3 regions of the Psychrilyobacter atlanticus DSM 19335 genome follow, and region 2 is predicted to be linked to each of the others. Evidence: riboswitches for the same ligand, from Rfam matches in the RefSeq annotation. Region 2 holds a riboswitch; each other region holds the start of a gene.
The links. Region 2 has a riboswitch for lysine ahead of dapF (diaminopimelate epimerase). Riboswitches for the same ligand answer to the same signal wherever they lie in the genome.
Positions count from the first base shown of each region.

Region 1 (4,298 bases), 1.4 Mb from region 2:
CCTGTATATACCCTAAGTCCATTTCCCAATACTTTCTCATCAAAATTAAATTTGGAATTATGCAGTGATGCAGTATATCCAAGTTCTTTATTTTTAGTTCCTACAAAGAAAAAAAGTCCCCTTGTTACTTCCTGATAAAACCCAAAATCCTCAGCTAACATCTCAGGATCTATCTCCTCAAATCCCAGTTTTTCATCTCCTCTGACAACATCTTCTAAAACATCGTAGTATTTCTTATCATTTATAACAGGAGGATATCCTTCAGCCAACTCTATCTCTATTTCAACTCCATAACTGAGCTCCATTCCACGGGCTATACCCCTTATTTTATCTACAATAAAATTAAAGGTCTCTGTAGAAAAAGTCCTTATAGTTCCCTCCATCCGGGTAACTTCCGGAATGATATTTCTTATAGTTCCTCCCTCTATCTTACCTATGGCAATTATACTAGGATCAAAAGGAGCTACAAATTTTGAGGTAATAAGATTAAACCCTTCGAACATCTTCCCTGCTACCTGGATGGAATCTATCCCCAACTGGGGCTGGCCCCCATGACCACTTTTCCCTTTGATAATTATATTTATCTCTGCCGCTTTGGCCATGAATCCCCCTGCTCTGCAGCCGATTATTCCCTCTTCTAACTTTGGAAAAAGATGTAACCCGAAGATCCCCATAACATTATATTTTTCCAAGATTCCACTTTTTACGATGTCCTTGGCTCCTCCCGGTCCCTCTTCAGCAGGCTGAAATATTAGAAGGATATTTTTTTTCAATTTTTTCCCCTTTAAATAATCCATAAACCCCAGCAGAGTCGCCATATGACCATCATGTCCGCAGGCATGCATAACTCCCTCGTGTTTAGAGGTATAAGAAACTCCTGTTTCTTCTACAATTGTCAGTGCATCCATATCTGTCCTGAACCCATAAGTTTCCTCTGAACCCCCATCCAGATAGATATAAATTCCTGTTTCACAAATTATTTCAGGCTCATATCCCATCTTTCTTATCTCTCCCAGTAAATAAGCCTGAGTCTTTTTTTCCACATACCCTAATTCCGGAATTTCATGTAAATTTCTTCTATATTTTTTCATATTTTCTATTATTTTTTCCATCCCTGCCTCCTTAAAAGAAATTTCTCATATTATCTTAGGTAAAAGTAAACCTTATTTTTTTAATTTTTAAAAATATATATTATATATACGAAACATATATAATACAAAAGTTAAAAAATAATATATTTCAAAATTATATAACGTATATATTATATATATTTTATTTTATTTTATGTTTAATGCTATACTTACTTCAAATCATAAGAATAGAGGTTGCAAATACAAATAGTAAAGACAGGGAGAAGGCATTTTAAGATCTGTTTTGAAAGGTGTAGTTGCCGAAATATAGATTTCGCAAAAATCTATGTTGGGGATATGGATAAGATCCATATAACTGTCATTATCATAATTAGGTAATGGGGTGCTATTTGAAGTCATAGATTATCTTTTATCTCATTTTTGATTAGATGTAATTTTGCTCTTCAGTAGTTCTCACTACTGGAGAGTTTTTTTATTAGGAGGAAAGATATGATCATAGTACATAAATACGGAGGAAGCTCACTGGCTGACTTAGACAGAATTAAAAAGATTGCCTCCCACATCTCAAAATTAAGTGATGCAGGAGAGCAGATAGTTGTAGTCGCTTCTGCCATGGGTAAAACCACAAATAACTTAATAGAGATGGCTAAAAAAATATCTAAAACACCAAATATAAGGGAATTGGATACCCTCATGGCTACAGGAGAACAGCAGACAGTCGCTTTGTTATCTATGGCACTGAACGAATTAGGTAAAGACTCTATCTCACTTACAGGTCCCCAAGCAGGAATAACTACCGTAGGTCACCACACCAAAAGTCGTATTAAGAGTGTAGATCCAAAGATAATTAGATCTCATCTAAATTCCGGGAAGATAGTTATCGTAGCAGGATTCCAGGGAATGAACCAAGATGGAGACATCACTACATTGGGCAGGGGTGGATCGGATACCAGTGCAGTAGCTCTGGCTGCCAGTTTAGGAGCACAATGTGAGATCTATACCGATGTAGATGGAATTTATGGTATAGATCCCAGAGTATATCCAAAGGCTAAAAAAATACAAAATATATCTTACGAGGAGATGATGGAAATGGCAAATTTAGGAGCAGGTGTTATGGAAACAAGAGCTGTGGAACTGGGGAAAAAATATAATGTTCCCATCTATGTAGGCGAAAGTTTAAGAGATCATGATGGTACCTTGATATTAAATCAAAGTGAAATTATGGAGGATAAACCCATTACCGGCATCACCCTAAATGAAGATATCTTTATGGTAAATATCCAGCACCTTCCTTATTCGGAAAACCTGGTCGCAAATATTTTTAATACTCTGGGTAAATACGAATTAAATATAGATATGATCAGTCAAAACATCACCACTTCCGGTACCTTAGACCTTTCTTTCAGTTGTTTTAAAAGAGAAGAATCTCTTTTGAGAAAAGCTATCGATGAATTAAATGGAAAATCACAGGAAATTTCCATAGAGATCAAACCAGATTTAATAATGCTTTCCCTGGTTGGGATCGGAATGGTTAGTTATTCAGGAGTTGCAGCCAAAGTGTTTAATACCCTGGCTGCTCATAAAATTCCTTTTTATCATATAACTACTTCTGAGATCAGTATCTCATGTACTATTTCTAAGGAGCACAAAACTATAGCAATTCAGATGCTAGCTAAAGAATTTGACCTGTAAAAATCATATAATTAAAAAATTTATTTAGGAGGAGATCATGAAAAAATATAACATCGCCATTGTAGGAGCTACCGGAATGGTCGGAAGAACCTTCCTTAAGGTATTAGAAGAAAGAAATTTCCCCATAGACAATCTTTATCTTTTAGCTTCTTCTAGATCTTGTGGAACAGAAATTAATTTTAGAAATAAAAAATATATAGTTGAGGAACTTACCTCAGAATCTTTTACTAAAGAAATAGATATCGCTCTATTCTCTGCCGGAGGAAGTATCAGTAAAGAAATGGCTCCTATAGCTGTTTCTCATGGAATCACAGTTATAGATAACAGCAGTGCATGGAGGATGGATCCTAATATTCCTTTAGTTGTTCCTGAAGTAAACCCAGAAGCAGCAGCAACAAATAAACTCATTGCCAATCCTAATTGTTCTACCATCCAGGTAGTAGTACCTCTAAAGGTATTAGATGACCTCTATGGAATAAAAAGAGTTATCTACTCTACCTACCAGGCTGTATCTGGATCTGGAGTAGCCGGAATAAAAGATTTAAAAGATGGAATAGATGGAAAAGCCCCTTCTAATTACCCATATCCTATAGCCTTTAACTGCCTTCCTCACATAGATGAGTTCACAGAGAGCGGCTATACTAAGGAAGAGTTGAAGATGATCGACGAAACGAGAAAAATTTTAAATAAACCCGATCTTCCTATTACTTCTACCTGTGTAAGAGTCCCTGTAGAAAATGGACATTCTGTATCTGTTAATTTAGAATTTGAAAAAGAATTTGGTTTAGCAGAATTAAAAGAAGTACTTCAAAATAAAGAGGGAATTATCTTACAGGATGATGTACAAAATAATATCTATCCAATGCCTATAAATGCCAGTGGATCAGATGAGGTATTTGTAGGAAGAATTCGAAGAGATCATAGTATAAAAAATGGTGTAAACCTGTGGATAGTAGCCGATAACATCAGAAAAGGTGCTGCTACAAATACCGTTCAAATTGCTGAATTATTGATAGAACAATAATATTTATATATATTTTATTACAATTTTAAATAGGAGGATTTATGGGAATTTTTAAAGGATCTGGAGTAGCTCTTATCACCCCGTTTAACGAAGATATGAGTATCAATTATACTAAATTAGAAGAGCTCATAGAATGGCATATAGAGAACAAGACCGATGCCTTGGTAATCGCTGGAACCACCGGTGAAGCCTCTACCCTTCCAGATGAAGAACATATAGAATTAGTTAGAAGAAGTGTTGAGGTGGCTAATGCTAGAGTTCCTGTTATAGCAGGAACTGGTAGTAACGATACTCGTCACGGAGTTAGATTAAGCCTTGAATGTGAAAAAGTTGGAGCCGATGGTCTTCTCATCGTTACACCTTACTACAACAAAACCAACAGACAAGGATTGATAAATCACTATACAACTATAGCTGACAAGGTAAATATACCTATTATTTTATACAATGTCCCAGGAAGAACCGGAATGAATATTCCTACTGATGTAGTA
Region 1 is NZ_KE384547.1:2,266,311-2,270,608, forward strand. Features, by position in the region: gene K337_RS0111305 (M20 metallopeptidase family protein) at 1-1,112, opposite strand, end outside; lysine riboswitch at 1,312-1,487, shown strand; gene K337_RS0111310 (aspartate kinase) at 1,581-2,783, shown strand; gene K337_RS0111315 (aspartate-semialdehyde dehydrogenase) at 2,821-3,807, shown strand; gene dapA (4-hydroxy-tetrahydrodipicolinate synthase) at 3,849-4,298, shown strand, end outside.
Region 1: it holds a riboswitch for lysine, as region 2 does, so the genes downstream of both, K337_RS0111310 (aspartate kinase) here and dapF (diaminopimelate epimerase) in region 2, are expected to answer to the same signal.

Region 2 (4,298 bases):
AGCAGCTAAATATTTAGATCCTCAACCAGGTGAAAGAATATTAGATACTTGTAGTGCTCCTGGTGGAAAAGCCATGGCTATGGCAGAGATGATGGATAATGAAGGTGAGATCGTAGCTTTAGATATCCATGAACATAAGTTGAAATTAATAGAAAGCAGAACAAAACAAATGGGGATAGATATAGTTCATGCTGAGCTTATGGATGCTAGATTAGTAGAAAAAGAGTTTGGAACTGAGTCCTTTGATAGAGTATTAGTAGATGCTCCATGCAGTGGTTTTGGAGTAATCAGAAAAAAACCTGAAGTACTTTATACTAAGAAGATGAAAAATGTACAGGAATTAGCTAAATTACAGCTGGATATATTAAATGCTGCTGCTAAAGTAGTAAAAGTAGGCGGAACTCTAGTATATAGTACTTGTACTATCCTTAATAAGGAAAACCTTGAAAATGTAACTAGATTTTTAAAGACTAACCCTAACTTCGAGGTAGAAAAAGTAGAAATATCTCCTAATGTAAATGGAAGTTTTGATAAATTAGGTGGATTAAATATATTTGATGAATTCTTAGATGGATTCTATATGGTTAAATTAAAGAAAATAGAAAAATAGAATAATATGTAAGGGTGGATGTTATGTCTGCCTTTTCTTTATAAAAAGGAGATATTTATGATAGATGATTTAATAAAAGCAAACGAGTATGTGATATCTAAAATTAAAGAAAATGATGAAGTTATCCTTGAGATGGAAGAGTATGCAAAAGAACACAATGTACCTATTGTTACAAAGGAAGTGGCAGAATATCTTAAATTTATGATTAAATCTAATAAGAGTACAAATATATTAGAAGTTGGGACTGCTATTGGGTATTCAGGAAGTGTTATGCTGCAGGGGAATGAAGGTGTTACTATTACAACTCTAGAGATAGATGAGGATAGATATAATGAAGCCCGTATAAATTTTGAAAAGATGGGATATAGTTCTAGAGTAACTCAAATTTTAGGAGATGCTTTAGTAGAGATCCCGAAATTAAATGATACTTTTGATTTTATCTTTATCGATGCAGCCAAGGGAAAATATATGGATTTTTATAAAGATTCTTATAAGTTATTAAAAAAAGATGGGGTAATATTCATAGATAATATTATGTTTAGAGGATACCTATATAATGAATATCCTAAAAGATTTAGGACTATTGTTAGAAAGTTGAATGAATTTATTGAATATCTCCATGAAAATGAAAATTTTGTATTACTGCCTTTTGGAGATGGAATAGGATTAGTATATAAAGGGTAATAGGAAACTTTATATTTTCTATCCTTTAGTGTGATTTTTCTATTTAGATAAGAATGAACAGAGGAAAAATATTGTAATAGTAGTTGATAATAATTATTTAAATTATATATATTAATTTATAATAATTTGGAGGTATAATATATTATTACAATTAAATGTTGATAGAGGTTGCACTTGATATTAGTAGTTTAGTGGAGATGGTTGGTCTGTGAAACTAGATGAAAGGATTTTTTGCCGAAGGGTATTTTTTTAACAGGAAAATACTACTGGGGATATAATGAATAATTATATCACTGTCATTGAAGTTTTCAATGGAGCGCTATCTGAAGGTATTTTATTCAGATGAGCTTCCAACAGCTTAAAAAATAGAAGCCGACAGATAAAAATCTGTCGGTTTTTTTGTTATCTGAGAAATTATAGTTGGGGCATAATACCAGTAATTTATTTGGTAAATCTAAATTATGTCTATCTGGATGCAACGTCACGTTGCTTTTGTTTTAAAATTTTATTAAATTTGGGAGGGATAGTTATGAGGTTTGAAAAATATCATGGGTTGGGAAATGATTTTATTATTGTAGGTGAGGAGGAGATAAAGACAACTTTAAAATATTCTGAATTGGCCAAAAATGTCTGTAACAGGAAGACAGGCTTAGGTGCTGATGGGTTAATAGTCGTTTCTAAAGATGAAGATAATAATAATGAGATGATCTTTTATAATGCTGATGGGAGCTTTGATACTATGTGTGGAAATGGATTTAGATGTTTTTGTCTTTATCTAAAAAACCATAATTTAATAAATAAAGGTGAGTTAACTGTTAGAACAGGGGCAGGAATGTTAAAGGCAGAAATTATTAACAATAATCCTTATATGGTAAAAGTTAATATGGGAAGGGAAGATTATTACCATGAATCCATTAAATTGAGTTCTCAAGGGGAGTTGTTTAACAAAAAAATAAAGGTTGAAAATAAAGAATTTAATATAACTTCCTTATTTATGGGAACTACCCACACGGTAGTTTTTGTAGATGATATATCAAATGAATTTGTAGATGAATACGGTCCTCTTATAAATGATTTGGAATTTTTCCCGTTGGATACCAGTGTTAATTTTTGTAAGATCGAGGAGGGTAAACTGAGGATAAAAACATGGGAGAGGGGAGTGGGACGGACATTGGCATGTGGGACAGGAAGTTGTGCATCAGCAATTGTAGCTAAAAGGTTAAATCTTATGGGGAATAATGTAGTAGTTCAGCATTTATTAGGAGAGTTGGAGATTGAATTGGGAGAAGAAATTTATATGATAGGGAGTGGAGTAAAGGTAGCTTCTGGTTATTTTGAAAACCGAGAATAGAAAATCAGAATAAAATAAAAATAGGAATTTACCCTATCAGAGGCAAATTCCTATTTTTTTATATCACGTTATAATCTCCCTGTTCCATCTTGTGTTCTTCATGTCCTTCGATTTCATCCTGATGATCACCCTCAGAAGTAACCGTTCTAACGACATATTTGTTGAAGGAGTCGTTATAAAATTTATATTTATAACTGCCATCCATATGAGACATAACCCAAACTCCGCTGCAAAGAGGAGTTTCATCTCTATAAAGGGTCCAACTATCATAATCTTTAGTAACTGCATAATCACCGTTTGCAAAAATTTCAATCTCTTTTCCAAAACACAGTTCTTTCTCCTCATCCACTAGATGATGAATACCATGCTTATCACAATAAGTATAGTAGTTTTCATGATTTGGAACTTTTTCAATAGTTTTTATCTCTACTTCTGATATGTGATCCATCCATTTTTTCATAATGATACCTCCAGATTAGCTAAAATAACTTTTGTATGAGATTAGTTTTAATTTATAGACAGAGATCTTTCTATATTATAATAGATATGGGAAAAGTGTTAAAAATCCTTTAAAATTTAGATTTTAATTTGCTTTTAAAATCTGCTATAATTAAGTGTATGGTTTTGATGTTAATTGTATGTTAAATCTATATTAAAATAAGAAAAAGTAGGAGAATCTAAAGATGAAAACACTAAAAGAATGTATATTGACAGCTAAGGAAAAATATAAAGAGGATATATTTGTCAAATCAGCTTTAAAAAATTATACATATGATGAAATAATAAAGGACGTTTTAAAATGGTCTGGGTACCTTATCGAAAGAGGGGTAAAAAAAGGTGATCGAATTGGAATAATAACTCCTAAGTCTATAGAACAACTTAAATCTATCTATGCTGTATGGATGGCAGATGGAATTATTGTCCCTATAAATGAAAATAGCAGGGAGGCTGAATTAAAGTTTATACTAGAGGATTCAACTCCTAAAGTTATTTTAACAGTCTCTTCACTGGAGGAAAAAATAAAGGATCTCTATCCAGAGGCAGAGACTATTCTTTTAGAAGACTTTGATGGGTTATCTAAATATTCAGCCTATGAAGAAAGGTCTGGGATTGATTCAGAGGATACAGGAGCTCTTATATATACCAGTGGTTCTACCGGAAATCCAAAGGGCGTTATGCTCACTCATAAAAATTTGATTAGTAATGGAGAATCGATTGTTAAGATAAAAAAACTAATAACTGATGACTGCCTCTATTCTATCCTTCCCTATTGGCATAGTTTTTCTTTAGCTGTAGAAGTTATAGGATCTATAATGAGTGGCCTAAGCTTAGGATTTACAGAAAATCAGAGAACTTTTGTTGGGGATATTCCTCTTTTTAAACCCACTATAGTACTAGTTGTACCAAGAATACTGGAGATGATCAAAGGGAGTATAGAAAAACAAATAAAAAATGCTGGTTCAGAAGCTGAAGAGGGCTATCAAAAATTATTGCAGATTGCCCCACTTATAAAAGGTGATCGATATGATTCTACTCCCAATGAGGAATATAGACAGATCTATGATATCTTAGATAAAAGATTACTGGTAAAAATTAGATCTGTTTTTGGAGAAAATTTTAAAGAATTTATTTCTGGAGGAGCAGCACTTGATA
Region 2 is NZ_KE384547.1:912,570-916,867, forward strand. Features, by position in the region: gene rsmB (16S rRNA (cytosine(967)-C(5))-methyltransferase RsmB) at 1-610, shown strand, start outside; gene K337_RS0104805 (O-methyltransferase) at 668-1,294, shown strand; lysine riboswitch at 1,449-1,624, shown strand; gene dapF (diaminopimelate epimerase) at 1,824-2,645, shown strand; gene K337_RS0104815 (hypothetical protein) at 2,704-3,105, opposite strand; gene K337_RS0104820 (AMP-dependent synthetase/ligase) at 3,329-4,298, shown strand, end outside.

Region 3 (4,298 bases), 790 kb from region 2:
ATCAATCCAGATTTTACAAGGATAGTTTTATATAATGATCTTTTTATATACCTGAAAGTTTTCTCTCCCAAAAAAAATGTGATCAATCTAGATCTTATCTTAGAATGCAGATCAAATACATAATCATATTTATTTTCTTTCAATATCTTTGAAAAATGCCTTATATTTTTTATTCCGTCATCTGTATCTTTTTTAAAGATAATCAGATTATCTATATTGGGATTCCCCTCTATAGCATCTTTAAATTTATCCAAAACTATAAAATCAATCTTTAAATTTTTATTTTTTTCCTTTAATTTTTTTAGGATTGGGGTGGTTAATATAACATCCCCTATAGAACTCAGCCTTATTATTAATATCCTCATTTTTTCCCCCAATCTATATTACACTAGTTTTTTATCATTTTATTATACCATAATTATCATTCAAAATAAAAAAAACCTAGTCGGAACTCCGACTAGGTCTGCTAAATTTTATACTAATTCCACTTCTTCTCTTGTCTCCGACACTTCCTCTACAGATTTACCTAAAAATCTTACAGCAAGTATAGTAGCTATTATAGATACAGGTAAAACAGCGTAGATCGATATTCCCATTCCAACTGGTAAATATCCAAATAATATTGTGATACTTCCCACTACAAGTGCATATACAATTTGAGTTTTTACATGCTCTATATGATCACATTCAGCTCCCATAGATGAAAGAATAGTCGTGTCAGATATTGGTGAACAATGATCCCCGAAGATAGCTCCTGTAAGAACCGCTCCTATACTCATGATTATATATGATGATAGTGTTTCTCCCGATAACCCAGCAGCTCCACCGATAGCATTAGCTAATGGTATTGCCAGCGGCATCAATATTCCCATAGTTCCATATGATGTTCCTGTAGAAAAAGCAATTACCGATCCCAAGATAAATATGATAGATGGCAGAATTGCTTTTGGTATAGTTCCAGCCAATGCATTTACCAGGTATACAGATGTTCCTAATTCCTTTATCAGAGAAGTCAATGACCAAGCTAATAATAATATAACTCCTGTTATTACCAATGATTTCATTCCATGTACCCAAGTATCGATAGCCTCTGAAAACTTAAATATTTTTTTAGATATTCCCATAACGATAGCTACGATGGATGCGAATAATGCTGCCTGGAATATTACCAATGAAGCATCTGCATTTCCGAAAGTTTCTCTGATAGCATAGAACGATAGTGGAGAATTATTTACAGTCTCAAGTACCGCTCCCTCTAAGTAACCCTTTCCATTAAGATAGAAACCTACAAATGAACCTATGATCAATACCATAATTGGTATGATAGCGTTCCATATGTTAAGTACTACTCCCTCTTTAGGAGCTATCATCTTAGCTTCCTCTGGACTAACTTTAGCTGCCGAACCACTTGTCACCTGACCAGTTGTTCTGGCTCTCTTTTCAGCCTTAGCCATAGGACCAAATTCTCTCAAGAAATATGCTGTAGATGCCACAAATACCAGCATCAAAATATTATAAAATCTATATGGAATTGTCTGTACGAAGATGCTGTATGCATTTATATTTTCCATTCCTATAAGTGAATATCCGTCTTTTATTACTGATATCTCATATCCTACCCAGGTAGAGATAAGTGCTATCCCTGCAATAGGTGCTGCTGTTGAATCTATTATAAATGCTAATTTTTCTCTCGATATTCTCATCTTGTCTGTTATAGGTCTCATAATCGGCCCAACAATAAGTGCGTTAGCATAGTCATCAAAGAAGATAAATAACCCCATAACCCAAGTGATCAATTGAGCTGATCTAGGAGTTTTAGCTCTTTTAGCCAAAGATTCTGCTACAGCTCTTGCTCCACCCATCTTAGAGATCAATGCTACCAATCCACCGATAGTTAAACATTGTAAGATTATACCTGCATTCCATGAATCTGCCATAGATCCGATTATTCTATTGGTTATATCGGAAAAACCTCCTATTAAACTAAATAGATAATTTTTCCCCTGAGTTATCCCCAATAAGAATGACCCTGAATAGATCCCTATAAATAATGACAAAATTACATTTTTAGTTATAAAAGCTAAAGTTATAGCTATAATTGGTGGCAGAAGTGTCCACGCTCCTAAGTTTAACGCCGCCTCTGATGAATCTGCTCCAAATCCTAAACTACTCATAACTCCTAACAACAATACAATTATTATACCTCTCATATCTTTCCTCCTAAGTGTTTTGAAGAAAGGAGATCTTTTAACTCAAAAAAAAGAGTTATCGGATCTCTACCGATAACTCTAATTTATAAACCTACAATTATGTATAATAGGTCTTTATCTTAAAATCATTCGACAGCTCCCCATTATCATCTGATAATGACAGTACCACAGATATTATCCATAGTCCCAACTTAAGATTTCGACAAATCTTAAATTTCGGCAAAACTTCCTTTCTTTTGGTTTCAAAATCTATCCGACTCCTCCAAAATACTCCTAAGGTTTGCAACCTCTATCTTCATTCATATATTTTTATGTTGAGACTAGTATATCTATTTCAGTTATATTTGTCAAACATATTTTTTATAGTTTATATTTTTTTTGCTATTTTTTAATCTTGCAATCCTGACTAGGGTCAAGATTTTATATAGTCTTTACTCATTCACTATGAATGAATAAAATACTATTTTATTTTTACTGCAACTCTGTTTCCTAAGATTCCTCCACCTACTAAAGCAGCAAAGAAAACCCATCCAGATAGTGAGAAGTTTGCAATTGGAGTATATAATGCTCCTACATTACAACCATTTGCAAGTCTAGTTCCAAATCCCATTAATATTCCACCCATAGCATATAGAGCCGCTTGTTTAAATGTGATTTTGATCTCGCTTGTTGCTGTACTCTTAAATGTTCCAGCTAAAAGTAAACAAATTATTGTTCCTACCATAATTCCAATATTTTGAACATTGATTGGATGATCGAAAAATGGCATTGTATAGAATTTTACCGGGAAATTAGTAAAGTTAGATAATGATTCAGGTGATATTCCAAATACCATTAAGAATCTTCCGAACCACCATCCGTAAGGTGTAGAAGCTCCCCATCCAGCTTTAGTTACACCCATTAATAATGTGAATATAACAGCTATTACCGCTGCTCCTACTTTCATAGACCACGGTGTAACAAATAATCTTGTGTATGTTTCTTCACTTAATAATTTGAACTCTTTATTACTATCTTTATCTTGTGTGGCGATCTTAACTTGCTCTAATTCACTAGGTACCCCTGTAAAAGTTCCAGATACTCTTCTAGAAGATTCATATTTTTTAGACATATATACTACTATTCCACAAAGTAGTGAAGTTAATAGAACCGCTCCTAAATACCCGTCTAATCCATCCCATTTAAATAAATCCGGGAAATAAACTCCATTATACAACTTTGCACCTGTTTCAGACGTAAACCATGATTTTCTGATCCAATCTGTTGAAATTCCAGCCTCTTTTACCCAAGTTGCAGCTCTTTGGAAAGGGAATCCTAAGAAAACACCCATACCGAAGAAGATAAGAGTAATGAATCCTCTTGAAAATCCTGTAACAACGTCTGTTAAAACTCCTGATGCACAACAAACTGAGAATGTCATACCAAATCCAAACATGATTCCACCAAGGATTAACCCAGAGTTAACTTGGTTTACCCAAAGATCGTATGAACTGGCATCTGCATTATAAAGAAATGCTGCCGATAAAATAGATGTACCTAAGAACATATAAGCTAATATTCTCATTAATTTTGTTGAACCTGTATTGTAAGCTCTGTTTACAGATCCTGCAAACCCCATAAATCCTCTAGTTAATGCATATCCAAATCCAGCTCCCGCCAATAATCTAAAAAATAACATTGAGCTTCCTAGCATTGTTTTACCTACAATTAACATTAGTATTAGTACTATTAATCCTGCCAAATTTTGACCCTTTTTCATTTTCAAACCTCCTAAAATAATAATTAAATTTTGTATTTTTTTTCACGTTATATATTATAAAATATAAGAGGAAGGTTTTCCTTCCCCCTATTTTATTTATTCAAACCAATAATTTTTATTATAACTTTGCTTTTTCTAAAGTTCCGCAACAATCAACACAGTCACCTATCATAATTTCTTCCCTTGCTTTATCGTTATAACAAGATACCTCTTCATACATCTTTATGAATTCATAACTTCCTGCAACATTCTTAACATCATAACCATTTGCCTGAAGCATCAATGTCATGTTATAACTTCTTTCACCTGTTCTGCAGTGAACGTATACT
Region 3 is NZ_KE384547.1:122,112-126,409, forward strand. Features, by position in the region: gene K337_RS0101030 (glycosyltransferase family 9 protein) at 1-377, opposite strand, end outside; gene K337_RS0101035 (Na+/H+ antiporter NhaC family protein) at 474-2,210, opposite strand; lysine riboswitch at 2,336-2,510, opposite strand; gene K337_RS0101040 (YeeE/YedE family protein) at 2,671-3,969, opposite strand; gene K337_RS17410 (FAD-dependent oxidoreductase) at 4,088-4,298, opposite strand, start outside.
Region 3: it holds a riboswitch for lysine, as region 2 does, so the genes downstream of both, K337_RS0101035 (Na+/H+ antiporter NhaC family protein) here and dapF (diaminopimelate epimerase) in region 2, are expected to answer to the same signal.